2 linked regions of the Jeotgalibacillus aurantiacus genome follow. The protein of the gene in region 1 binds, or shares a complex with, the protein of each later gene. Links are inferred from orthologs where the notes say so. Each region holds a gene or a part of one and is shown on either strand. Other genes may lie near its edges.

Evidence for each region.
Region 2: the proteins of H7968_RS05230 (region 1) and H7968_RS01240 are in contact, whole or in part, in a crystal structure (PDB 3TUF), measured with the Bacillus subtilis proteins. The link is inferred for Jeotgalibacillus aurantiacus from one-to-one orthologs.

Annotation. Positions count from the first base shown.
Region 1 is NZ_JACNMS010000002.1:88,441-100,138, forward strand. What follows is about bases 4,537-7,429. They hold H7968_RS05230 (SpoIIIAH-like family protein), read left to right. Parts: upstream 4,537-5,644; coding sequence 5,645-6,214; downstream 6,215-7,429. Other genes in these bases: H7968_RS05215 (stage III sporulation protein AE), read left to right, coding at 4,537-4,544; H7968_RS05220 (stage III sporulation protein AF), read left to right, coding at 4,555-5,061; H7968_RS05225 (hypothetical protein), read left to right, coding at 5,061-5,630; accB (acetyl-CoA carboxylase biotin carboxyl carrier protein), read left to right, coding at 6,489-6,989; accC (acetyl-CoA carboxylase biotin carboxylase subunit), read left to right, coding at 7,006-7,429. In the rest of the region: H7968_RS05185 (M24 family metallopeptidase), read left to right, coding at 1-621; efp (elongation factor P), read left to right, coding at 643-1,200; H7968_RS05195 (stage III sporulation protein AA), read left to right, coding at 1,370-2,278; H7968_RS05200 (stage III sporulation protein AB), read left to right, coding at 2,275-2,790; spoIIIAC (stage III sporulation protein AC), read left to right, coding at 2,809-3,015; H7968_RS05210 (SpoIIIAC/SpoIIIAD family protein), read left to right, coding at 3,028-3,441; more of H7968_RS05215, read left to right, coding at 3,441-4,536; more of accC, read left to right, coding at 7,430-8,367; H7968_RS05245 (Asp23/Gls24 family envelope stress response protein), read left to right, coding at 8,383-8,787; transcription antitermination factor NusB, read left to right, coding at 9,026-9,427; bifunctional methylenetetrahydrofolate dehydrogenase/methenyltetrahydrofolate cyclohydrolase FolD, read left to right, coding at 9,452-10,306; xseA (exodeoxyribonuclease VII large subunit), read left to right, coding at 10,406-11,698. UniProt on the Bacillus subtilis protein: Involved in forespore engulfment. Forms a channel with SpoIIIAH that is open on the forespore end and closed (or gated) on the mother cell end.
Region 2 is NZ_JACNMS010000001.1:256,786-268,481, reverse strand. Bases 1-2,891 are described here. They hold H7968_RS01240 (M23 family metallopeptidase), read left to right. Parts: upstream 1-1,052; coding sequence 1,053-1,730; downstream 1,731-2,891. Other genes in these bases: mreB (rod shape-determining protein), read left to right, coding at 2,315-2,891; spoIIID (sporulation transcriptional regulator SpoIIID), read left to right, coding at 1,791-2,045; H7968_RS01245 (VanZ family protein), read right to left, coding at 460-921. In the rest of the region: more of mreB, read left to right, coding at 2,892-3,310; H7968_RS01225 (flagellar hook-basal body protein), read left to right, coding at 3,635-4,474; H7968_RS01220 (flagellar hook-basal body protein), read left to right, coding at 4,487-5,326; H7968_RS01215 (DNA-directed RNA polymerase subunit beta), read left to right, coding at 5,340-5,594; 3-hydroxyacyl-ACP dehydratase FabZ, read left to right, coding at 5,609-6,031; H7968_RS01205 (hypothetical protein), read left to right, coding at 6,459-6,761; H7968_RS01200 (hypothetical protein), read left to right, coding at 7,014-7,397; H7968_RS01195 (YwpF-like family protein), read right to left, coding at 7,460-7,888; H7968_RS01190 (single-stranded DNA-binding protein), read left to right, coding at 8,130-8,549; H7968_RS01185 (DEAD/DEAH box helicase), read right to left, coding at 8,709-11,501; H7968_RS01180 (SWIM zinc finger family protein), read right to left, coding at 11,488-11,696. UniProt on the Bacillus subtilis protein: Involved in forespore engulfment and required for anchoring membrane proteins on the forespore side of the septal membrane. Forms a channel with SpoIIIAH that is open on the forespore end and closed (or gated) on the mother cell end.

The sequences.
Region 1 (11,698 bases):
AAGCATATTCTCGACTTTATTCAGCCTGGAAAGAGCGAGATTGAGGTGTCAAATGAGCTGGAGTTCTTCATGCGCAAAGCCGGTGCAGTATCATCGTCTTTTGATATTATTGTTGCATCAGGACACCGTTCTGCTCTTCCGCACGGTGTTGCAAGCGATAAGATCATTGAAAAGGGTGATTTTGTCACGCTTGATTATGGTGCGCTGCACAAGGGGTATGTATCAGACATGACCCGTACACTGGCCGTTGGTGAGCCGGATGCCAAGCTGAAGGAAATTTACCAGGTCACGCTGGATGCACAGCTGAAGGCAATGGATGGGATCCGTCCTGGGATGACCGGAAAAGAAGCGGATGCACTTGCCCGTGATTACATTGCTTCAAAAGGATATGGGGATTATTTTGGACATTCCCTCGGGCACGGGATTGGTCTTGAGGTTCATGAAGGACCAGGACTGTCATTCCGTTCTGATATCGTCCTTGAAGAAAATATGGTTGTGACAGTGGAGCCGGGTATTTATCTGCCTGGAATCGGCGGTGTACGTATTGAGGATGATACGGTGCTGACGGCTGATGGCAATGAAACACTCACTCATTCAACAAAAGAATTGCTTATTTTATAATTTGATACAGGAGGAACAAATATGATTTCAGTAAACGATTTTCGTACAGGTTTAACTATTGAGGTAGATGGCGGAATCTGGCGTGTAATGGATTTCCAGCACGTGAAGCCTGGTAAAGGAGCGGCTTTTGTCCGTTCAAAGCTGCGTAATCTTCGTACAGGTGCTGTGCAGGAAAAAACATTCCGTGCAGGTGAAAAAGTGGCGAAAGCACAAATTGATAACCGCCGCATGCAGTATCTTTATGCCAATGGAGATATGCACGTATTTATGGATAACGAGTCTTATGAGCAGATTGAACTTCCTGCTGCACAGATCGAATACGAACTGAAGTTTCTTCAGGAAAACATGGAAGTACAGATCATGATGTATCAGGCTGAAACACTTGGGGTTGAACTGCCAAACACAGTTGAACTGAAAGTAGTTGAAACTGAGCCTGGCATTAAAGGTGATACAACAAGTGGCGGTTCGAAGCCGGCTACAGTGGAAACGGGTCTCACAGTAAACGTACCTTTCTTTATTAACGAAGGTGACGTTCTGGTCATCAACACGACTGATTCTTCATACGTTTCAAGAAAATAAAAGCATTTGAAAAAAGTCCGGTATTTACGCTGCAAGCGTAGATGCCGGACTTTTTTGTGTGTAAACAGTCATGAGGATGGTTGAGGGCAAAAAGCTCTTCGTCATAATTACCGCTGCTCACCATAGAATGAACGTAAAAGTAAGTGTCTCAAAAAAGGAGTATCAGCACATGCATATGATCTACTCGCTTTTCACCAGAAATCTGCAGGAATACATATTGCCCGCTGCGGGTGAATCGCTTACCGGCTGGCATGAAATCAGGATCCGTATGAACCGTCATATTGAACTGATCGGGCTGAATCAGAGAAAGGAAATTCATTATGAAGTGACAGAGGATGACTGCTTTTATTTAATGGACAGGCTGACGAGCTATTCCCTATACTCCCATACAAAAGACATCACATCCGGATTTATTACGCTGAAAGGAGGGCATCGGGTCGGCCTTTCAGGTGAAGTGGCGTCAAAAACAGATCAGGTTCAGGCATTCCGTTATGTCACATCCTTTGCGATCCGGATTGCCCATGAAAAAATCGGATGTGCAGAACAGGTTCTAAAGCTTCTCTGTACAAGAGAACCTGATAGGTTGCCGCATCTACTTATTTACGGGATGCCGGGAAGTGGGAAGACGACCTTTTTGAGGGATTCAGCCCGGATTCTTTCAGGGGGATCTGAGACAATAACTGACATTCCTCTGAGGACGGTATGTGTTGTAGATGAACGGTCAGAAATTGCCGCCTCCTGGCAGGGGGTTCCGCAGCTGACGTTTGGGCTGAGTCTGGATGTGCTCGATAAGTGTCCGAAAACACTTGGCATTCAATGGATGGTCAGGAGCATGAGTCCTGACGTCATGATCGTGGATGAGATCGGAAGTCTTGAGGATCTCGGTTCGATCAAGGAAGCAGTCGCTTCAGGTGTCATTCTTTTTATGACGGCACACGCCAGCAGCTATGATGATCTATTGAAAAAAAACGGATTCCGGGAACTATTAGAAAAGACTGTCCATTTCACACTGCGCTGTACGTGTGATCATTATCTCCTTGAGTTTCAGGGTGAAGCGATTGAAGAGGTTGAAAAATGATGATGTTTGCCATAGGTGCAGGCTGTATTGTGGTCAGTTTTACACTTGAAGGTATGCGAAGGGCTTCCATTTTAAGAAAGAGGAGGCTCGTTTTACTTGATATTGTGAGAGCGTGCCACTGGATGCTTGGAGAAGTCTCCGGCAGACAAACGTCCATGATGGAAATCATCCGCTACCAGCAACAGTCAGATTCTCTGCTCGTTCCTTTTTTTAGAGCGCTGAAAGCAAACATGGGACAGGAGGATAAGCCGCTTCCTGAAATATGGAAGGATACGGTTGTGCAAACCGGTGAATTTTCCTGCCTGGATGCTGAGGATGTAAGCTGGGTGATGAGGATTGGTGAGGCGTTTCAGGGGATGAATGCCGAGATGGTGGAGCGTGATCTTAACTTTACGGTATCAGGTTTACAGGCAAGATATGAACAGGCGCTTGAGCGTGAGGGGAAGTTTGTAAAAATATACAGAGTTGCCGGGGTGACGTGCGGTCTGCTCGCAATATTGCTTTTAAGCTGATGACAGGAGAGGTAGCAGGTGATCATAGATGCAGACATATTATTTAAAATTGCAGGAGTGGGACTTGTCGTGGCCTTTTTATACACTGTTCTGGATCAGGCGGGAAAGAAAGAATATGCGCAGTGGCTTGCGTTTTTCGGCTTTATATACGTGCTGTTTATTGTGCTGCAGGCACTTGATACTTTTTTCAGTGCTGTCCGTTCCGTCCTTATGTTTTATGAATAGAGTGTGCTGCCGATGGAGGAGTTAATCCGGACTGCAGGGATTTGTTTTTTAATCGGATTTTTAGCGCTTGTCATTAAAGAACGATCGCCGCAGGTTGCCATATTGCTGACGCTTTGCGGGAGTGTTTTACTGCTGACAGAGCTCCTGCACGCTTTGAAAATGGCTGTCACGATGCTTCATCAGTTTGCGGGGTATGTTCCGGGTCTCGGAGAATATTCATCCATTTTGCTAAAAGTACTGCTCATCGCATTTTTATCAGAAATCTGCATCCATCTATTAAAATCGATGGATCAGCCTCTACTCGCCATCATTATTGAATGGACGGGCAAAATGATCATTCTGATGATTGCGTTCCCGGTTTTTATTGAATTAATGGAAAATATGCTAATGCTGTTGCCGGATCAGTTCGCCAAGGAGCCGTTCTGATGAGTGTACCCATACAGCAGGAGCAGATGAAGCAGGATCAGCTTATGGCCCCGGAACATGACACGTGGCTCAAATATTGGGACGAACTGTCCGTGGATTATGGTGAGTACATGCCGGAGCTCTCAAAACAAACATTTTTTGAAGCAGTTACCAATCCGTCAGAAACGTTCACAGAATGGTTTTCAGGTTTTTCGATGTTTTTTTTTCATCAGATCGCTGAAAATATGCAGATCATTTTTTGGCTGCTGTTATTCCTGGTGATCGGATCGATTCTTCAGATTTTGCACCAGTCTTTTTCTCATCAGGCTGCAGCGGAAGTCAGTCCGCTGGTTTTAACCGGTCTGCTCCTGATGACAGTCATTAAAAGTATACAGAAGTGTCTGGAATATTTTTATGATGCGCTTCATATGATGGGTGATTTTCTTTATGCCTTACTGCCTTTGTATATGGCGTCGATTACCTTTTCAGGCGGACCTGCTTCATCTGCCGTCTCCTATCCGATCATGCTCGCCATGATTCATTTTTCCATGCTGCTTCTCAAAACGGTCATTATCCCGCTTTTTATTCTGGCGATCTTTTTTGATCTCGCCAATACGTTCTCCAGCTCATTTAATACAGGAAAATTCGCTGCCTTTTGCAGACAGCTCGGGTTGTGGATCCTCGGCTTATCAGCTGTCATTTCGACCACGATATTATCAGTTCAGACCGTAACGGCTTCTGTAGCGGACGGTGTAGCGGCTAAGTCCTTGAAAACGATGGTTGGAACATTTATACCTTTCGTTGGGAAAGTCGTATCGGATACGGCAGATCTTCTGCTCGCTTCCTCTGTCCTGGCTAAAAATGCGATCGGTCTTGCCGGTGCCTGTTTATTGCTGATGATTGTGCTGTTTCCAGCCATAAAGATTCTGGTGATTGCGCTGATGTACAGGCTGTCAGCTGTTGTGATGGAGCCGGTTGGTCACCCTTCTTTAATTCAGGCGGTTGATGCGGTCAGCAAAGGTCTTTTTCATATAGGTGCTGCTCTATTATTTATTTGCTGCAATTTCTTTCTGGCGATCATCATCCTTTTATTCGTCAGTAATATTCCGCTAATGATCAGGTGAGGTGATGGATGTGACCTTTTATTCTTGGGCTTCTCAGCTGCTTGTATTGATAGTATTACTCATATTGGCAAGTGCTGCTGCGCCATCAGACTCGTGGAAACCGTTTATCAGACTCATTGCAGGACTGTTTTTCCTGCTATGGCTCATCACCCCGGTCAAATCACTGATGGATGAATCAGAGCATCACCTGATCATGCACAATTTTTTTAATACAGCGTGGTTAAAATCAGAACGCGAACGGGGAGAACAAATAATTGATGGAATGAATGACAAGCGGGATACATATTTATTAGAGCAGGCGGAAGAAGCACTGAGAGGACAGGCGCAGGAAGCACTGGAAACAGACTGTGAATGCCGGGTTGAGGCCGTCAGATTAAATGACGGTTCGAACGTTCACATCTATATTAAAGGGGGATTTGAAAGCGGCAGAAATCTGAAAGAGCGGCTGGCAGCGCTGTGGGAAATGGAGAATGACCAGATCATTTATCATATCAACGAACAACCGGGGAGGGAATGATGGACAAGCTGAAGACGCTGTTTTCATCAAGAGATCCGACGTTTCAAAAGAAATGGCCATTGATTCTGCTTTTGCTGATCATCGGGCTGATCCTCGTTTTACAGGGAAGAGAGCCCTCTGAACAAGAAGTGACCACGATTCCTGTAAGCGAGACGGAGGAAGAGTTCGAGCAGATCAAAAAGCTTGAAAACGAAGCTGAAAAAAGACTGGAAGCCATGTTGAAAAAAGCACTTGGAACAAACAAAGTGGAAGTCATGGTGACGTTGGGGACAAGTGAAAAAAAGATTTTTGCCCGTAATGAAACGACGCAGCAGGATCAGTCCGAGGATCAGAAGGAAGGATTCAGCTCGGCGGCTGACCGGAACTCGATGACCTCGCAGCTCGTTTTCGGGAACCAGTCACAGCAGGGGGCACCCGTGTTGAGTTACATAGAAAAACCGGCGATAACAGGTGTCATGATTGTGGCTGAAAATGGACAAGAGGCAAAAGTAAAAAAACAGATTGCAGAAGCCGTATCAAAAGCGCTGGATGTTTCATCACACCGCGTAGCTGTTATACCTTATGAATAAGGAGATGGATATTAATGCTTAAAAAGCAAACCGTGTGGCTGTTAACGATGGTAAGTTTAGTTGTCGTTTTATCCGTATATTATGTATTCTCGCCTTCTGAAGAATTGTCACCGATTACACTTGATGAGTCAGCTGAAATGGTGTTAGGGGAAGATTCGGATGAATGGCTGCTTGAAGATGAAGTGGATGTAACATCCGAAGCAGCTGGAGATGAATTATTTGACGTATTACGTATGGAGGTTCAGGACGAAAGAAGTGCACTGCGTGAACAGCTGACTTCCAAAGTCGCTTCAACTGAATTTTCAGCAGCTGAAAAAAATGAGGCCTATGCTGCGATGGAAGAATTAACGAAACTAGAAACAAAAGAGCAGATGATCGAATCCATGATTAAAGCACTCGGTTATGAAGATGCGCTTGTGCGTTCAGAGGACAACAGAGTGCTGATCACCGTTAAATCGGCTGAAAATGAACACTCGAAAGAAGCCGCCAATGAGCTCGTTCAGCTCGGACGAAGAGAGCTTGGTGAGCAGGCATTTGTATCCGTGATGTTCGAACCGTCTGAACAGGCAGAATCAGCTGAGTAATTAAAAGCCGGAACAGAGCGCTTATAAAGCGCATGTTCCGGCTTTTTGGCTGTTAGCAGATCGTGGTGGAAGCTTTAATCACCCTGACAATTTCCATACGATCTATTATGCAGGAAATTGCATCCGGGTTGAGAGTGAAGTATGTTACAATATCCATTATGTAAGCGTTTAAATAAAACGTTTTTTACATGAAGTTGAATTATGGGCAGTTGTTATCGTATGATATTAGTAGCTGCTGCTAATAACTAATTATAAAAGTCAAGGAGTGTCTACTATGTTAAAAGTACAGGAAATCAGAGAGTTAATTAAACTGATTGACAAGTCTTCAATTGATGAATTTACATACGAGCAAGATGGTGCAAAAATTAAAATGCGCAAGCAGTCCAATGCTGTCGTACACCAGGTTGAGCAGGTTGTCACAAGCGCACCTGAGCAGACAGCTCCCGTTCAGCAGGCACCCGTTCAGGAAACGGCACCGGCTGCAGTGCAGGAAGAAAAAGCAGCTGCTCCTGCAGTAGAAACGCCATCTCTTGAAGGAACAGTTGAAATTAAATCACCGATGGTCGGCACTTTCTATGAGGCTTCTTCGCCTGATGCAGATCCTTTTGTGAAGGTTGGATCAAAGGTGAGCAAGGATACGCCTGTTTGTATCGTTGAAGCGATGAAGCTGTTTAACGAAATTGAAGCGGAAGTGGATGGAGAAATCGTTGAGGTACTGGTCAAAAACGGCCAGCTGGTAGAATACGGACAGCCTCTTTTTCTTGTTAAAGAATAGTTAGGAGAGAAGACGTATGATTAAAAAGGTATTGATTGCGAACCGTGGAGAAATTGCGGTACGTATTATCAGAGCATGTAAAGAGATGGATATAGAAACCGTAGCTGTGTATTCTGAAGCGGACAGAGAAGCCCTGCACGTGCAGCTTGCTGATGAGTCGGTCTGTATCGGGCCGAAGCTTTCAAGAGACAGCTACTTAAACTTTACGAATGTGATTTCAGCAGCCAAACTGACTGGAGCGGATGCGATTCATCCAGGTTATGGTTTCCTCGCTGAAAACGTGGACTTTGCTGAACTGTGCAGAGACTGCAATATCATTTTTATTGGACCAAGTCCTGAGGCTATTTCAAAAATGGGAACGAAGGATGTGGCACGTGAGACGATGCGTGAAGCAGGCGTTCCTGTCGTGCCGGGTTCAAAAGGCATTGTAGCCTCTATTGATGATGCCCTTACCCTTGCTGAGGAGATCGGTTACCCGGTCATTATTAAAGCGACAGCAGGCGGCGGAGGTAAAGGAATCCGTGTGGCGAAAACACCTGCAGACCTTGAAAAAGGCATGAAGGTAACGCAGCAGGAAGCAGAAACAGCATTCGGTAATCCGGGTGTTTATATTGAAAAATATATTGAGGATTTTAGACACGTTGAGATCCAGGTGCTTGCCGACAGCCATGGCAATACCATTCACCTCGGTGAGCGGGACTGCTCGATCCAGCGCCGTCTGCAAAAGCTGCTTGAAGAAACACCTTCTCCTGCGCTCGATCAAAAGGTCCGTGAGAGAATGGGTGATGCTGCCGTAAAAGCAGCTGAAGCTGTGAAATATACGGGTGCCGGAACGGTCGAATTTATTTATGATCATAACGAACAGTCATTTTATTTCATGGAAATGAATACACGTATACAAGTTGAACATCCCGTTACAGAAATGGTAACAGGTGTTGATCTGATTAAAGAACAGATTCGTGTAGCCTCAGGTGAAAAGCTGCCAATCACACAGGAAGAAGTTGAATTCACAGGCTGGTCGATTGAGTGCCGCATCAATGCAGAAAATCCTGAAAAGAATTTCATGCCTTCAGCCGGAAAAATCACGATGTACCTGCCCCCGGGTGGTCCTGGTGTGCGTGTTGACTCTGCAGCTTATCCCGGCTATGAAATTCCGCCTTACTATGATTCCATGATTGCCAAGGTTATCACATACGGCACAACACGTGATGAAGCTGTTGCGAAAATGAAGCGCGCGCTTTCCGAGTTTGTCATTGAAGGCATTCATACAACGATTCCTTTCCACCTGAAGCTTCTGAATCATGATGTATTTACAGGCGGAGATTTTAACACCAAGTTTTTGGAGACGTATGATATTATGTCTAAGAAGGCTGAATAAAAGGAGGATATTATGATGTCTGAGAATCAGAATAATCTGCTCCAAATGAGCAGCCTGGAACAAAATCAGTTGGGTAAAATTGAAATTGCTCCGGAAGTGATTGAAGTAATTGCCGGTATCGCTGCTTCTGAGGTAGACGGAATTGCTCAAATGCGCGGCAACTTTGCATCCGGTGTTGCTGAGAGACTCGGTAAGAAAAATCACGGTAAAGGCGTGAAGGTCGAGCTTGGAGAAGAGGGCATTATCCTTGATGTGTACTGTACGGTGAAGTTCGGGATCTCGATTCCGACTGTTGCCCAGAAGCTGCAGGATAATATCCGCCAGACACTGCAGAATATGACGGCACTCGTTGCCGAGGAAGTTAATATTCACATTGTTGGGATCCAGTTCGAATCAGCAAAGCTGGAAGAAGAAGAATAAAGACAGATGTAAAAGGTGTCCTTATAAGGGGACACCTTTTTCTGTGTGCTGCATGGACAGCCTGGCAGCACAAACCGTCGGGTGTTTTACGATAGATTTATTAAAGTGAGAATCACGATCATTTTGACAGCGTTATCATGAAAGTTTCATGAAGTTACGTTAGTAGGGACTGCGATTTTGTGCTATGATCTTTTTATGACATGGATATTATGCAATTAGAGAAGGAGTTAAACTTGAAATGAAAAGACGAACGGCCAGAGAAAAAGCGCTGCAGGCTTTATTCCAGATGGATATGAACGAGATGGAGCCGGAAGAAGCGATTGAAAATATTCTGGAAGATGAAAAAAATGATGATTATCTGACAGCCCTTGTAACAGGGGTACATGAAAATAAACCAGAAATCGATCAGACCATACAAGGACATCTCGAGCGCTGGAAGATTGACCGTCTTGCCCGGGTGGACCGGAATATTTTACGGGTAGCGTTATACGAGCTTTTATATAAAAAAGAAGAAGTCCCATATAACGTAGTCCTGAATGAAGCGGTTGAGATCTCTAAGCGTTTCGGTGATGAAAAATCAAGCAAATTCGTGAATGGGGTTTTATCAAAGGTTGTAACGACTTTACATTCACGTGATTGATCACACGGGAGGCGTAAAAGCAGAATGACAGCTGAAATAATCGATGGCAGAAAAATCGGACTGGATATAAGAGAAGAATTAAAAAGCCGTATTGAAAAGTTAAGGGAGAGCGGTCAGCCACCGGGTCTGGCAGTTGTACTCGTTGGACATAATCAGGCGTCGAAAACGTACGTATCAATGAAACAAAAGGCGTGCACTGAGCTCGGGATTTACTCTGAGCTGATCGAACTTCCTGAAGAGACGACAGAAGCCGCATTGCTCGAGGTTGTGAACGCCCTTAATGAAAATGACCGGATTCACGGTATTCTCGTACAGCTTCCTTTACCTGATCAAATCAGCGAAGCCGCAGTTATTGAAGCGATTAAACCGGAAAAAGATGTAGATGGTTTTCACCCGGTCAATATTGGCCGTATGCAAACCGGAGGAGAAGCATTTTACCCCTGCACTCCGTACGGTATAATCAAAATGCTTGAACATAAAGGTATAAACATTGCCGGAAAGCATGCTGTCATCGTGGGTCGGAGTAACATTGTCGGCAAACCGATGGGACAGCTGCTATTAAATAAACATGCGACGGTTACAATCTGCCACTCACGCACGGAAAATCTGGCCTATCATACGAAGCAGGCTGACATTGTGATTGCTGCAGTAGGTATTCGCCATCTGATCACGGCTGACCATATAAAAGACGGAGCGATCGTGATTGATGTCGGCATGAACAGAGATGATGCCGGAAAGCTTTGTGGTGATGTTGATTTTGAAGGCTGCAAGGACAAAGCGTCTGCGATCACACCTGTTCCCGGCGGTGTCGGACCCATGACGATTACAATGTTACTCGCGAACACAACAGAGTCAGCAGAACGCGCCCGCATGAAATAAAAGATCAAGAGTGGCTCCCGGGCATTGCCCATATAAAGGGGGCCGCTTTTTTATTGAATACCGGAATCATATTTTATCATGTCCGAAAGGAGAAACCGTATGTCTACTCCGAGGTACCTGACTGTCAGTGCATTAACAAAATACATAAAAAGAAAATTTGATGCTGACCCTCACCTGTCTAACGTTTATATTAAAGGGGAATTGTCAAATTTCAAGAAACATTCGAGCGGACATTTGTATTTCACATTAAAAGATGGAAAATCAAGAATTGCCGCCGTGATGTTTTCCTCTGCTGCTTCCTCATTGAAATTCCAGGCTGAAAACGGGATGGAGGTACTGATTCAGGCGGATGTTTCTGTATTTGAATCAAGCGGGCAATATCAGCTCTATGTGAAAAAAATGGAGCCTGATGGCATCGGCGCCCTGTATCTTGCCTATGAACAGCTAAAGGAAAAGCTGTCAGAGGAAGGGTTATTCCATGCTGAAAGAAAACGCGGACTCCCGCTTTATCCTGTTAAAGTAGGTGTCATTACGTCTCCGACCGGAGCGGTGATCAGAGATATTCTGACCACGATAAAAAGACGATATCCAGTTGTATCCGTCAGGCTCTATCCCTGCTCAGTCCAGGGCGAAAAAGCCGTACCTTCGATTCTTGAGGCATTAGAAAAAGCAAAGCATGATGAAGAACTTGATGTTGTCATTATTGGCCGTGGTGGCGGGTCAATAGAAGAGCTTTGGGCGTTTAATGATGAGCAGATTGCCAGAGCCATTGCCGCATTTCCTGTCCCGGTCATTTCGGCTGTCGGGCATGAAACGGATGTAACAATCGCGGATTTTGTTGCTGACATGCGCGCCCCGACACCAACTGCAGCTGCAGAACTTGCAGTGCCTCATATTGAAGAGGTGCGTGAGAAAATCATGGCTGCCTCCATCCGGGCTCACCGTGCAGTCAATCAAAAAATTCAATTTGATAAACAACGACTGTTTAAGCAGACAGGTTCTGTTGTATTTAAGAAACCTCAGAAATTAATTGAGCAGCAGGTTCAGCAGTTAGACAGGCTGCGTGAAAATCTCTCAAGAGAATCTCATTTAATTAAAGAAAAAGCCGGCATCCGCCGTGACAGACTTCATGAAAGGCTGATCAGGCTCAGTCCTGACAGGCAAATAGAGCACAAAAGGTCACTCGTATCAGCCCTTCATACCCGGCTTGAAAACCGCACACAGAAACTCGTGACAGTAAAAGCGCACCAATTTCAGCAGTCAGTATCCACGTTAGAAGCATTAAGCCCATTAAAAATAATGAACAGAGGATACAGTCTGGTATATGATGAACAGGGGAACCTGATTAAAAACAGTCAACAGCTCAAAGAAGGAGATGCAGTCAAAGTGTCA
Region 2 (11,696 bases), on another replicon or contig:
AAATTGAGTTCGTGAGGTTATGCCGTGAATTTGTGAGGTTAGCGGTAAAGTTTGTGAGGTCAGCGACTACTTTTGTGAGTTGAGTCCGAACTTTCGTGAGCTCACACCCGAAGTTTGTGAGTTCAGTATCAAAAGCCTCACAAGATAAATACTTAGTAGCGCGGCCGCAGACCACATAGCCAACACAGCCCTCTCGTGTCATATTGAAATTGTGTTCGTGAGGTTGTGCAGTGAATTTGTGAGGTTAGTGGTAAAGTTTGTGAGTTCAGCGACTACTTTTGTGAGTTGAGTCCGAACTTTCGTGAGCTCACACCCGAAGTTTGTCAATTCAGTATCAAAAGCCTCACATGATTGATACTTAGTAGCCATGGCCGCAGTATACATTCCACAGCACCGCAACGTAAAGCAGACATACTCCCTGGCACAATTAAATCTACACACAATAAAAGAAAGCTCTGATCACCATTGATCAGAGCTTTCTCTTTTTCTATAGCCAAACCATTCCTCTATCTTTACAAAAACAGATCTCAGCCAATTCGAACGTTTTGAGAAGTAAAAACGCTGTACGATCATATAAACGAGCAGCACGCCAATCAGATCCTTTACGGCATCAATGGCGGTTGCTGAGCGGTAGGGGACAAATGCCTGATGAATTTCATCAATAAATCCATAAAAAGCAGCAAATACAGCTGCCAGAGCATGAGTAGCCGTTGTCAGGCGTCCATGAACCAGCAGAGCAGCGATAAACAGCAAATGAAGAATTCCAAATTCAATGAGGTGAAGAGATTCTTTCAAGAAGCGGTCTACGGTACCGTTTGGAAGCTCTACAACCGCATTATGCGGAAGGCCCGACAATATCCAAATCAATATCATATAAAGAAAAGGAAGTGCAGTAACGATGATCTTAAGCCATTTTTTCATAACGTGAAAAGGTCCTTTCCGGATTCATCCTAACGGGATTGTAACATGTCAGGATGAATGTTGAAGAAATAATTTGTGACAATGTATAGAATTTCCTCTAACCGTTCAAAATGATTGCTGAGGTGATGAAAATGATCAAGGGAGACAAATCTCAATCTACCCTAAAAACAAAATTCAAACGCTTTACACAAAAACGCTGGGCTGTACCGGCGCTGTATCTTGGATGCGGGGCACTCGTTTTGACTACCGTGTTCGTACTCCAGGATCGCAATGAGGAAATGGCGGTCAATCCGCAGCAGGAAGTTTCATATGAAGAAAACGGGCAGGACGTCACATTTGGACCTGAAGAGGCTGTAGAAGTGAACAGTCAGGTTGAAAAGATGGCTTTGCCTGTCGAAGACCCTTCAGCAGTAACGGTTCACCGTGCTTTCTACGATCAGGAAGCATCAGCTGAGGAACAGCAAAATGCACTCGTTGTTGTAAATCAGACTTATTATCCGAATCTGGGTGTGGATCTTGTTCAGAGTGGTGAATCATTTAACGTAACAGCTGCGATGAGTGGAACGGTTACACTGGTACAAGAAGATCCATTTATCGGCAATGCTGTGGAAATTGAGCATGAAGATGGTCTCGTTACACGATATCAGGCAGTTCAGGATATCGCTGTAGCAAACGGGGACAAGGTTATGCAGGGACAGGTCATCGCAACATCCGGTGTGAGTGAACTAAACCCTGACGCAGGTACACATGTACATTTCGAAGTATATAAAGATGATGTAGCAGTTGATCCGATTTCTTTCTCAGAGTAAGCATAATGACGCCTCCTGATGGCATATAATGCACAAACGGACCTATAGGAGGCCGGCATCGTGCATGATTACATCAGGGAGAGAACGATCTCAGCTGGCAGACACATCGTTGAGACGGGTGAAACGGTACGCGCCACAGCCAAAACCTTTGGTGTATCTAAAAGCACAGTTCATAAAGATCTTACCGAGCGGCTGCCGGAGCTTCAACCGGCGCTTGCAGACGAAGTAAAACATATACTTAATTATCACAAGTCTATACGCCATTTAAGGGGTGGCCTTGCCACAAAGAAAAAGTATGAGGGTCAGAAGCAGTAGTTCAGCATGGATAAGAGGTCATGAATCAAACGTTTGTTTGGTTCATGACCTCTTGTTTTTGTTGTGGTAAGATATACTTATTGGACTATGCTTATTTTTAAACAATGTGCATTTTGACCCGATATAAACGATGTATGCCAAAATGACTGCTGCAGAATCCAACCTGATCATTTTTCTCTGACATGATTTAGATAAATACTTATTAATTTGATCAGAGTATATGAACATATAAAAAATAGTGAGCGAGAAGAAGGGAGTCAACCAGTAAGATGTTTGCAAAAGATATAGGAATTGACTTAGGAACAGCCAACCTGCTGATCCACGTAAAAGGAAAAGGAATCGTTCTAAATGAACCATCTGTTGTAGCGATCGATAAAACAACAAACCGTGTGCTTGCAGTAGGTGAAGAAGCACGCAACATGGTGGGCCGTACACCTGGTAACATCATCGCAACCCGGCCGCTCAAAGACGGCGTCATCGCAGACTTTGACGTAACGGAAGCCATGCTGAAGCACTTCATCAATAAACTGAACGTAAAAGGATTTTTATCAAAACCACGCATCCTGATCTGTTGCCCGACCAACATCACAAGTGTTGAGCAAAAAGCGATTCGTGAAGCAGCTGAAAAAAGTGGTGGTAAACGTGTGTTCCTTGAAGAAGAACCAAAAGTGGCGGCGATCGGTGCCGGCATGGATATCTTCCAGCCGAGCGGAAACATGGTTGTGGATATCGGAGGCGGAACAACGGACGTAGCTGTATTGTCAATGGGTGATATCGTAACGTCGTCATCAATCAAAATGGCGGGTGACCAATTCGATTCTGACATTTTAAACTATGTGAAAAAAGAATACAAGCTGCTGATCGGTGAGCGTACAGCAGAAGCGATCAAAATCAATATTGCAACGGTATTCCCGGATTCCCGCAATGAAGAAATGGAAATCCGCGGACGTGATATGGTAAGCGGACTGCCGCGCACGATTACCATCCGTTCATCTGAAGTTGAAAAAGCACTTCGCGAATCAGTGGCTGTGATCGTTCAGGCAGCTAAAAACGTTCTGGAACAAACACCTCCTGAGCTGTCAGCTGATATCATTGACCGCGGCGTTATTCTGACAGGCGGTGGGGCACTTCTTCACGGAATTGATCACCTGCTTGCTGAAGAATTGAAAGTACCGGTTTTCATAGCAGAAAACCCGATGGACTGTGTCGCAATCGGAACAGGCATCATGCTTGAGAACATCGATAAAATAGCGAGCCGGAAATAAGCTGCCATCAAGTCATTTAATTTGTAGAAAAGATTAAATGTTTATTTTTCGAAATGAAAATCAAAAATTTCAAACGAATATAACCAGGCTGACTGCAGCGAATGGGGGCGACTCCTGCGGGAGAAGCGGGACAGGTGAGACTGGTGGCGAAGCCGCAGGGCTCACCGCCCGCCCGAGGAAAGCGTCCCCTGGAGCGGAAGTCAGCCGCTCTTCTAAGAGAATTTGTCCGGTACAGGTATAAACCATTTTACAAAAACTCATGGCACAGCTGTCGAAAATTGCTATAATAAATAGATACATAATACATAACGAGGTGAAACAAACATGTTCAGAGGGTTCTACACCGTTGCAACCGGCATGATCGCCCAGCAAAGAAAAACAGAAATGCTGACCAACAATATGTCCAATGTAAATACACCTGGCTTCAAGGCGGATCAATCTGCCATGCGTGCTTTTCCAGATATGCTGCTCTCAAGCCTTGGCAAAACAGAAATTCCGACACAAAACGGCTTGACCTTGCCGAATTCACCTGTAGTCGGCGGCTTGAACACAGGTGTATATATGCAGGAAGCGATTCCTCTTTTTACACAGGGAGATATCCGGGAAACGGGGCTGAGAACCGATGCAGCCATTATACAGGGAGATATGCCTGTTAACGAAGAAACTGGTTTTCCGGGAGCAGTGTTTTTCCCTCTCGAACATGAAGATGGCGTCATCCGCTATACGAGAAACGGGAACTTTGCGCTTGATCCTGACGGCTTTTTAACAACGCCGGCCGGTCATTATGTGCTGGATGAAAACGGTGAGCGAATTGAATTGACAAGCGATCAGTTTGAAATAACTCCTGAAGGACAGATCATTCAGGATGGCGCACCTGTTGCCAGAATCGGAATGGCATATTCTGATGACCCGCGCTCTCTTGTGAAAGAAGGAGACGAGCTGTATCGTGCCCCTGAAGGCGTTCTGCTTCCAGATGCATATGCTGCTGCAGATGTGAATTTCACTGTCGTGCAGGGCTCACTTGAACGGTCAAATGTGGACAGTGCACGGACAATGACGGATTTAATGACAGCTTACCGATCATTTGAAGCCAATCAAAAAGTGCTGCAGGCGTATGACCGCAGCATGGAGAAAACGGTCAACGAAGTCGGCCGTCTTAACTAAGGGGGATAATTAATGATCCGCAATATGGTGACTGCAACCAATACAATGAATCAGCTGCAAAAACAGCTTGATATGATCGCGAATAATCTTGCGAACTCTGCTACAACCGGTTACAAGCAGACAACAGCAAATTTTACATCTTTATTGCATCAGGAAATCCAGCATACACGTGAAACAGGTGCACCCCGTATGACGCCTGATGGATTGCGTCTCGGAAACGGAGCGAAAATCGCACAATCCCAGCTCGTAACCACTCAGGGAGCACTGCAGCGCACAGAGCGGATGATCGATTTCGCTTTTACGCGTGAAAACCAGTATTTTAAGGTGCTCGTTCAATCAGCTGACGGTGCACAGGAGCAGAACTTTACACGCGACGGAGCATTTTATTTCACGCCAATGAACGATGATGAAGTCATGCTCGTTGATGGTCAGGGAAATGCCGTCCTTGATCAGAACGACCAGCAGATCATTGTTGATGGTCCGGTCAATGAAGTACAGTTAAATGATGACGGGACACTCGTCTTCACAAATGGAGGAGGCGCACAACAGGAAATTCAGCTAGGCGTTGTGACCATTGAGCGTCCTCAACTGATGGATCGCGTCTCAAGCGTGTACCTCGGAATTCCGGGGAATCTGGCTGAGCTTGGCGTCGCAGAAGCTGAACTCCTCACTCAAATGGAAGGTGCCCTTCGTCAGGAAATCGGACTGGAGCAGGGAGCCCTGGAAACGTCAAACGTAGACATGGGTAGAGCCGCAACAGAATTAATTGAAGTTCAGCGTAATTATCAATTTCATTCAAGAGCGATCTCGATCTCAGATCAGATGTCAGGTCTTGTGAACGGAATGCGTTAAAGGAGTAAGGAAAATGTCTGAAACCCGCAGTGAAAAAAACAGTAAACCTACAGAAGAAAAGACGGAGTCACGTGTCCCTAGATGGGTACAGGTCCGTCTGTTTCCAATTCTGATCAGGCTTGTTCTGGTCATTGCTCTGGCTGCCGGAAGTTTACTTCTAGGACTGATGGTTGGTTACGGTGTAATTGGGGACGGTAGCCCGACTGACGCGCTCAAAAAGGAAACATGGACGCATATTATTGATCTTGTCACACAGGATACAGAATAGCAGGAGGTTATTTGATGTTAGACATTCAGCAGATTAAAGAAATTATTCCTCACCGTTACCCATTTTTGTTAATTGATAAAATGGTGGAAATTGAAGAAGGAAAACGTGCTGTTGCTATTAAAAATGTAACAGCAAACGAAGAATTTTTTAACGGACATTTTCCTGACTATCCGGTTATGCCAGGCGTACTGATCGTTGAAGCACTTGCACAGACAGGAGCAGTCGCGATGCTGAAACAGGAAGAATACCGCGGCAAACTCGCCTTTTTCACCGGAATCGACAAATGCCGCTTCAAGCGTCAGGTCAAACCGGGTGACCAGCTGCGCCTTGAAGTCGAAATCATCCGCATCAAAGGCCCGCTTGGCAAAGGAAAAGCAACCGCAACCGTAGACGGCGAAATCGCCTGCGAAACTGAGATCATGTTCGCAATTCAATAATTCAATTTATACGCGATATAGCTAATATACAATTCGAGGACGGGATTCCACCGAAGACTCCTAAGGGAGAGAAGCGTCAGATGAATCCCGGCTAGTTTTTAGCAATACAACCACCTGTAGTTCATTGCAGCTCATCACTATATCTTGAAAAGTACATGTTGATCCCTGTCTGTGTTCTATAATAAAGATTATGTTGGTTTCTCATACAAGGGCGTGGGCCATCCGAAGACTCCTGCGGCAGAGAAGCGACAGGTGAGACAGCGTAGTGCGCAGCACTAGCTGGCTCACCGCGCGGCCGCGGAAAGCGAAGGATGGCCCACGCCCGGTTACAAAAAATATCTAACCCATACATAATCCCACCCTCTCCGGGAAAACTAGCCAAAGACCGCATTATTAGGTCAAAAAAACAAAAGGAGAGGGAAGCGGTATGAACAAAACACTAAAGCTTACAGCAGGTGCGATGATGGCAGCTGCACTTATGGTCGGATGTAATGTCAATGACGGCGTTCCGGATAACAATGAATCCATGATGGATAACAACCGTGTCAACGATGTACAAAACGACATGGACAACAATGCGGGCGAACGTGGTGACGGTTATAATAACATGGGCCGTGACAACAATGGAACAAACGGTAATAATGACATTATTGATAACAACGACAACAATCGCGAAGATGTTATTGAAGATGATATCGACCGTGAAGACCGGGATAACCGGGACGAATAAGAAACAGGCTGCCGGAAATGTCCGGCAGTTTTTCATACATAACTAATTATTTTTCCGGATTCTCCAATATCATATCATTCTTTTTTCATTCCAGATTCCTGAAAAAAGTGGGTGCATATGAATAAAGACATACGTTTTTCTCTTAGGATGTATTGATGATTGAGCTTTAGAGATCAATGATGTAAAATTCACTAAGGGATTCTTTGAACGTAAAATAGAGTGTACAGAAAGTTTAGGAGGTTTAATTCTTTCATGCTACAACAATTGCCAACGGGCACCAAAATCAGTATTACCAGGTCCATTAACATCGCTTTTGAACAATATATGTCCGATATCCAGTGGAAAGAGGACAAATTTGATATGGTTGACTTTATGAATTCGTGGAGCCAGTACATAACAACACAGGCATCATGGTATGAAAATCTCGATGATGGGATTAAGAAAAGCCCGGATTTTCATCAAAATCTCGCTGATAAGATCAATGAGGTTATTGAAAAAATCCTGAATGAAGAACCAACAGCTGAACAGATTGAGCGAATTCAGGAGCTCCAGTCATATTCTAATAAAGAATGGGATTATTCCTGTAAAGCAGAAGCAAAATATGTCATTAGTGAATTAGAAAAAAATCAGGCATAATATGTATAACATAAATATAAGCGGACATCCATGCCACTGGATGTCCGCTTTAATTGTTGTTATCATCTTTTAACAAGCCCCGGTTTTTCCTTCATCTGCTTTTTAAACTGTGCCAGGAGTTCTTCACCACTCAGGTTTTCCTTTTCAAGAATGGAAGCAAGAAGCTCTTCAGCATACTCATTTCGCTGATTTCTCATATGACCAATAAAAAGAACGCTGATTTTTTCACCGATCGGTCTGACAGCATGAACATGGGCATAAAGCGAAGCAGGGTCATTTTTCTCGCTGGAAATCACAGCAAGAACCTCGATATTTTCTCTGTTTTGCTGAATACGCTGGAAGTATTCTAATTCCCTATCAACCAGAAAAACCTCTAGAATCCATGTGTGGTGATCATCTTCTTTATTTATAATCAGGCCGTCGATCAAATTGAAATCACGGATAGTATCATTTTCAACAATCTGTACACGCTTAAGTTTAAACGTTTTCATAGCTACGCCTCCTTCAGCATTCCATTGCCTCATTATATCATAATTATTTTCTGAAAATTTGTTTTAAAATGTTGAATTTAGAAATTTCCCGGGGAATAATCGAATAATTTCAGGGGAAATCACAAGCAAAATGAACGAAAATTCTCCTTTAAGATAAGGGTAAAATCAATTTTTCCTTGTTTTACAACAATTTTCCCACCCGGTATGCTTAGGTCATTCCTCAAGAGAAAGGAGGGAAGACATGATTAATCAGGTGACGATTGTCGGAAGGCTGACCAGGGATCCGGAATTAAGGGAGATTGGATCAAATAAACATGTGTTAAATGTAACCGTTGCAGTGAATCGCCCCTTTAAAAATCAGGCAGGTGAAAATGAAGCTGATTTTATACGGTGTACTATCTGGAATCGCGTGGCGCAAAACACATCGGAGTATTGCGAAAAAGGATCGCTTGTTGGTATTACCGGAAGACTCCAGACAAGGGTATTCAACAGGGATGACGGTTCAAAAAGCTACTTTACCGAAGTGTTCGCTGACTCCGTAAGATTTCTTGACCGCAAAAAAGCTGCGTCTGAAGCCGAATTTGAACCTTTTCCTGAACCACCGCCGACTCCTGCAGAACAGAATGCTTCAGCTGAAACACATTTTGAAGTCATCCGTTAACGTCATTTGATTCCCCGTTTTTAACAGGTCACAGGACAGCTGCTTATGGTGAACTTCCCCTCCCCGTAAGTGTGCTGTCATAGTGGTCACTTCGTAACAGCACCCCCGTTTAACAGAAGATATAAAAAGACCGTCTGATACATCCAGACGGTCTTCCATTTATGATAAGACAAGAAGATCCTCGAGCTCTTCATTTGAAAGCTCGGTAATCCACTGATCTCCCCTTATAATTTCCTCATTCAGAGACTGCTTCTTTTCAAGCATTTTATCGATTTTTTCCTCTACTGTTCCGGAAGAAATGAATTTGTGAACATGAACAAACTTTGTTTGTCCAATCCGGTAGGCACGGTCTGTCGCCTGATTTTCAACAGCAGGATTCCACCAGCGGTCATAGTGAATCACGTGGTTGGCAGCTGTCAATGTCAGCCCCGTTCCGCCAGCTTTCAGAGATAGAATAAAGATTGGGAATTCTCCTGACTGAAATCTTTCAACAAGTTGGTCGCGCTGGTGCTTAGGAGTCGAACCATTTAAAAATGGAACAGTTTGACCATATTTCTTCTGTAGCACCTGCTGAATCATCCTGCCCATTGAAAGATATTGAGTAAAGATGATGGTTCCTTCACGGGCCTCCATAATCTGCTCAACAAGATCCATCAGTTTACCCATTTTTTCAGATCGCTCCACCAGCATTTCCGGTGCTTCCTCCTGCAAATAAAGGGCAGGGTGATCACACAGCTGTTTGAGTCTATTGAGCATTTGAAGTACCATTCCTCTTCGTTCAATACCTGACAATGCAGGGATTTTTTCGAGTGTATCTTTCACAAGCTGCTCATAAAGGGTCGCCTGCTCAGTTGTCAGCGGACAAAACTCCTTCTGTTCAATTTTCGAAGGAAGATTTAAACCGACAGCAGGATCCATTTTTGTTCGTCTGAGCAGAAATGGGCGAATCCGCTTTTGCAGCTTTTTCGTCAGTTCCTCAGAACCATCCCGTTCAATAGGGGCAATATAATCCTTACGGAAATTTGACAGTGAACCGAGATAGCGGTGGTTGATAAAGTCAAAAATTGCCCATAGCTCAGACAAGCGATTTTCCATCGGTGTTCCTGTCAGGGCAAGATGATGCTGTCCACGGAGACTCCGAATGGCTTTTGACTGCTTCGTAAACGGATTTTTAATATTCTGTGCCTCATCAAGAGCAACCGCAGCCCATTGCAGTGAAGTCAGTTCCTCCTGATCAGAATGACAAAGACCAAAAGACGTCAGAACGACATCAGCCTGACGGATGGAAGCTGGAAAATCTTCTCCCTTCGCACGTGCCGGACCGTAATGCAGGTGAACACGAAGATCAGGTGCAAAGCGTTCAATTTCCCGCTGCCAGTTGCCGAGAACCGAAGTTGGGCAAACGATTAGAAATGGATGCTCAGGGGATTCAGATTCTCTTACATGAAGCATATAGCTGATCAGTTGAATCGTTTTCCCAAGCCCCATATCATCTGCAAGACAGGCTCCAAATTGATTCGAACGTAAAAAGCTCATCCAGCTGTAGCCTTGCTGCTGATAAGGACGAAGCTCACCCTGCAACCCTCCAGGAGGCGGGAGAAGGGGGATTTTGCCGACATCATTAAGCTTTTCCATCATGGATTTCATGGAACGGTTCAGCTCAAATTGAATACGCAGATGATCCGCATCCTCCTCTTCTTCATCATCCAGCTGATCAACAAGCAGGTCCTGCATACTGATGCCATGTCTCTTTGCCGCATTCATGGCCTGCTGAATTCTTGCGATCATGGCAGGGTCCAGCGCTATCCAGTCCCCATTTACCTGAATAAATCTCTTTTTCTCATCAACGAGTGCCTGAAATTCTTCATCAGATAAATCACTGCCATTAATTGAGATTTTCCAGTCATAATCAACAAGTGCTTCAAGTCCGACAAAGGAAGGACGGTAGCTCCGATCTCCTTTAACTGAAGCTTTCAGCGCAACAGATGATTTCTGAATCTGCTTCCACCAGGAAGGCAGAAGAATTTCCACATCAAGTGCAAGCAGCTTTTCACTACCTTCTGTTAGAAAGAGCCATGCCCGTTCTTCAGCCATTTCCAACTGCCAGACATCGTCCTCTTTTAAATAAGGAATAAGGCGTATCCATCGTTCCAGCTCCTGTTCAATCACTGAAATTTGATCAGTCCAGCGGGAAGGAACAGAGCGCTCAAGCGGCGCATACAGGTTAAGGTCATACGTCCAGTCAGCTCTCCTGCGATCCCGTAAAAAAGGCTGCATCGTCCAGAGCTCTTCTTCAGAGGAGGGTTCCTCCAGCCTGATGCCAAACCGGTAAGGGAGTTCAAGATCCTTCTGTTGCACCCACATCTGCCACTTTTCTTCATCGAAATAAGCGGCCAGATCTTCAGCCTCCAGAATATGACCTTCATTAAAAATACGCTCAGCAAGCCCGCTGCTTCTGGGATGATGATCAAAAAAAGAGATAATGGAATGACGATACCAGTCATTCATAAAAGTCTGCTGATCACGGTCCGGCTTGTCAGGCGCGCCTGACATATCGGTCCATTCCTCCCAAAAATCTTCACTGAGAGAAATATCAAATGTCTCGTTTTTAGACCCATGGTTCCATTCTGACAACCATTTACCCTCTGTAATCCATTCATAGAGAAGAGGGGCAGTATCAAATACAAACTGTGCCTGTTCAGACAGCTCCCATTCATAACGTCCATGAAATTGTGGCTGGGAAAATAGCGTCAGCAGACTCCAGCTGTCAAGCGGTATACTTTGTGACGGAAGGTCTGTAACTTCAGGCAGGACCGTTCCATGAAACGTTTCTTTATGCCATAGAAGGAGGGAGTTTTGCCACTCTTCAGTTGGAATCATTTCACCATCATCACTAACCATTCTCAAAGAAAAGTATCCATCTGTGAGCGGATATACATCAATGGTTTGCATCAATCAGTTTCCCCCTTTCACATTCTTCACGGAAGGCACGCAGACGCTTATATTTTTTCATCAGCCGGTCAAAGTAAATATCAAAACGCGCGGACTGTCCCATTTCTTTATAAATACTTCTCAACTTCTTCAAATATCTCACAGCTTTTTTGTACGTCTCCCGCTGTTTTCTGACTATCAGAACCTCAATCCACT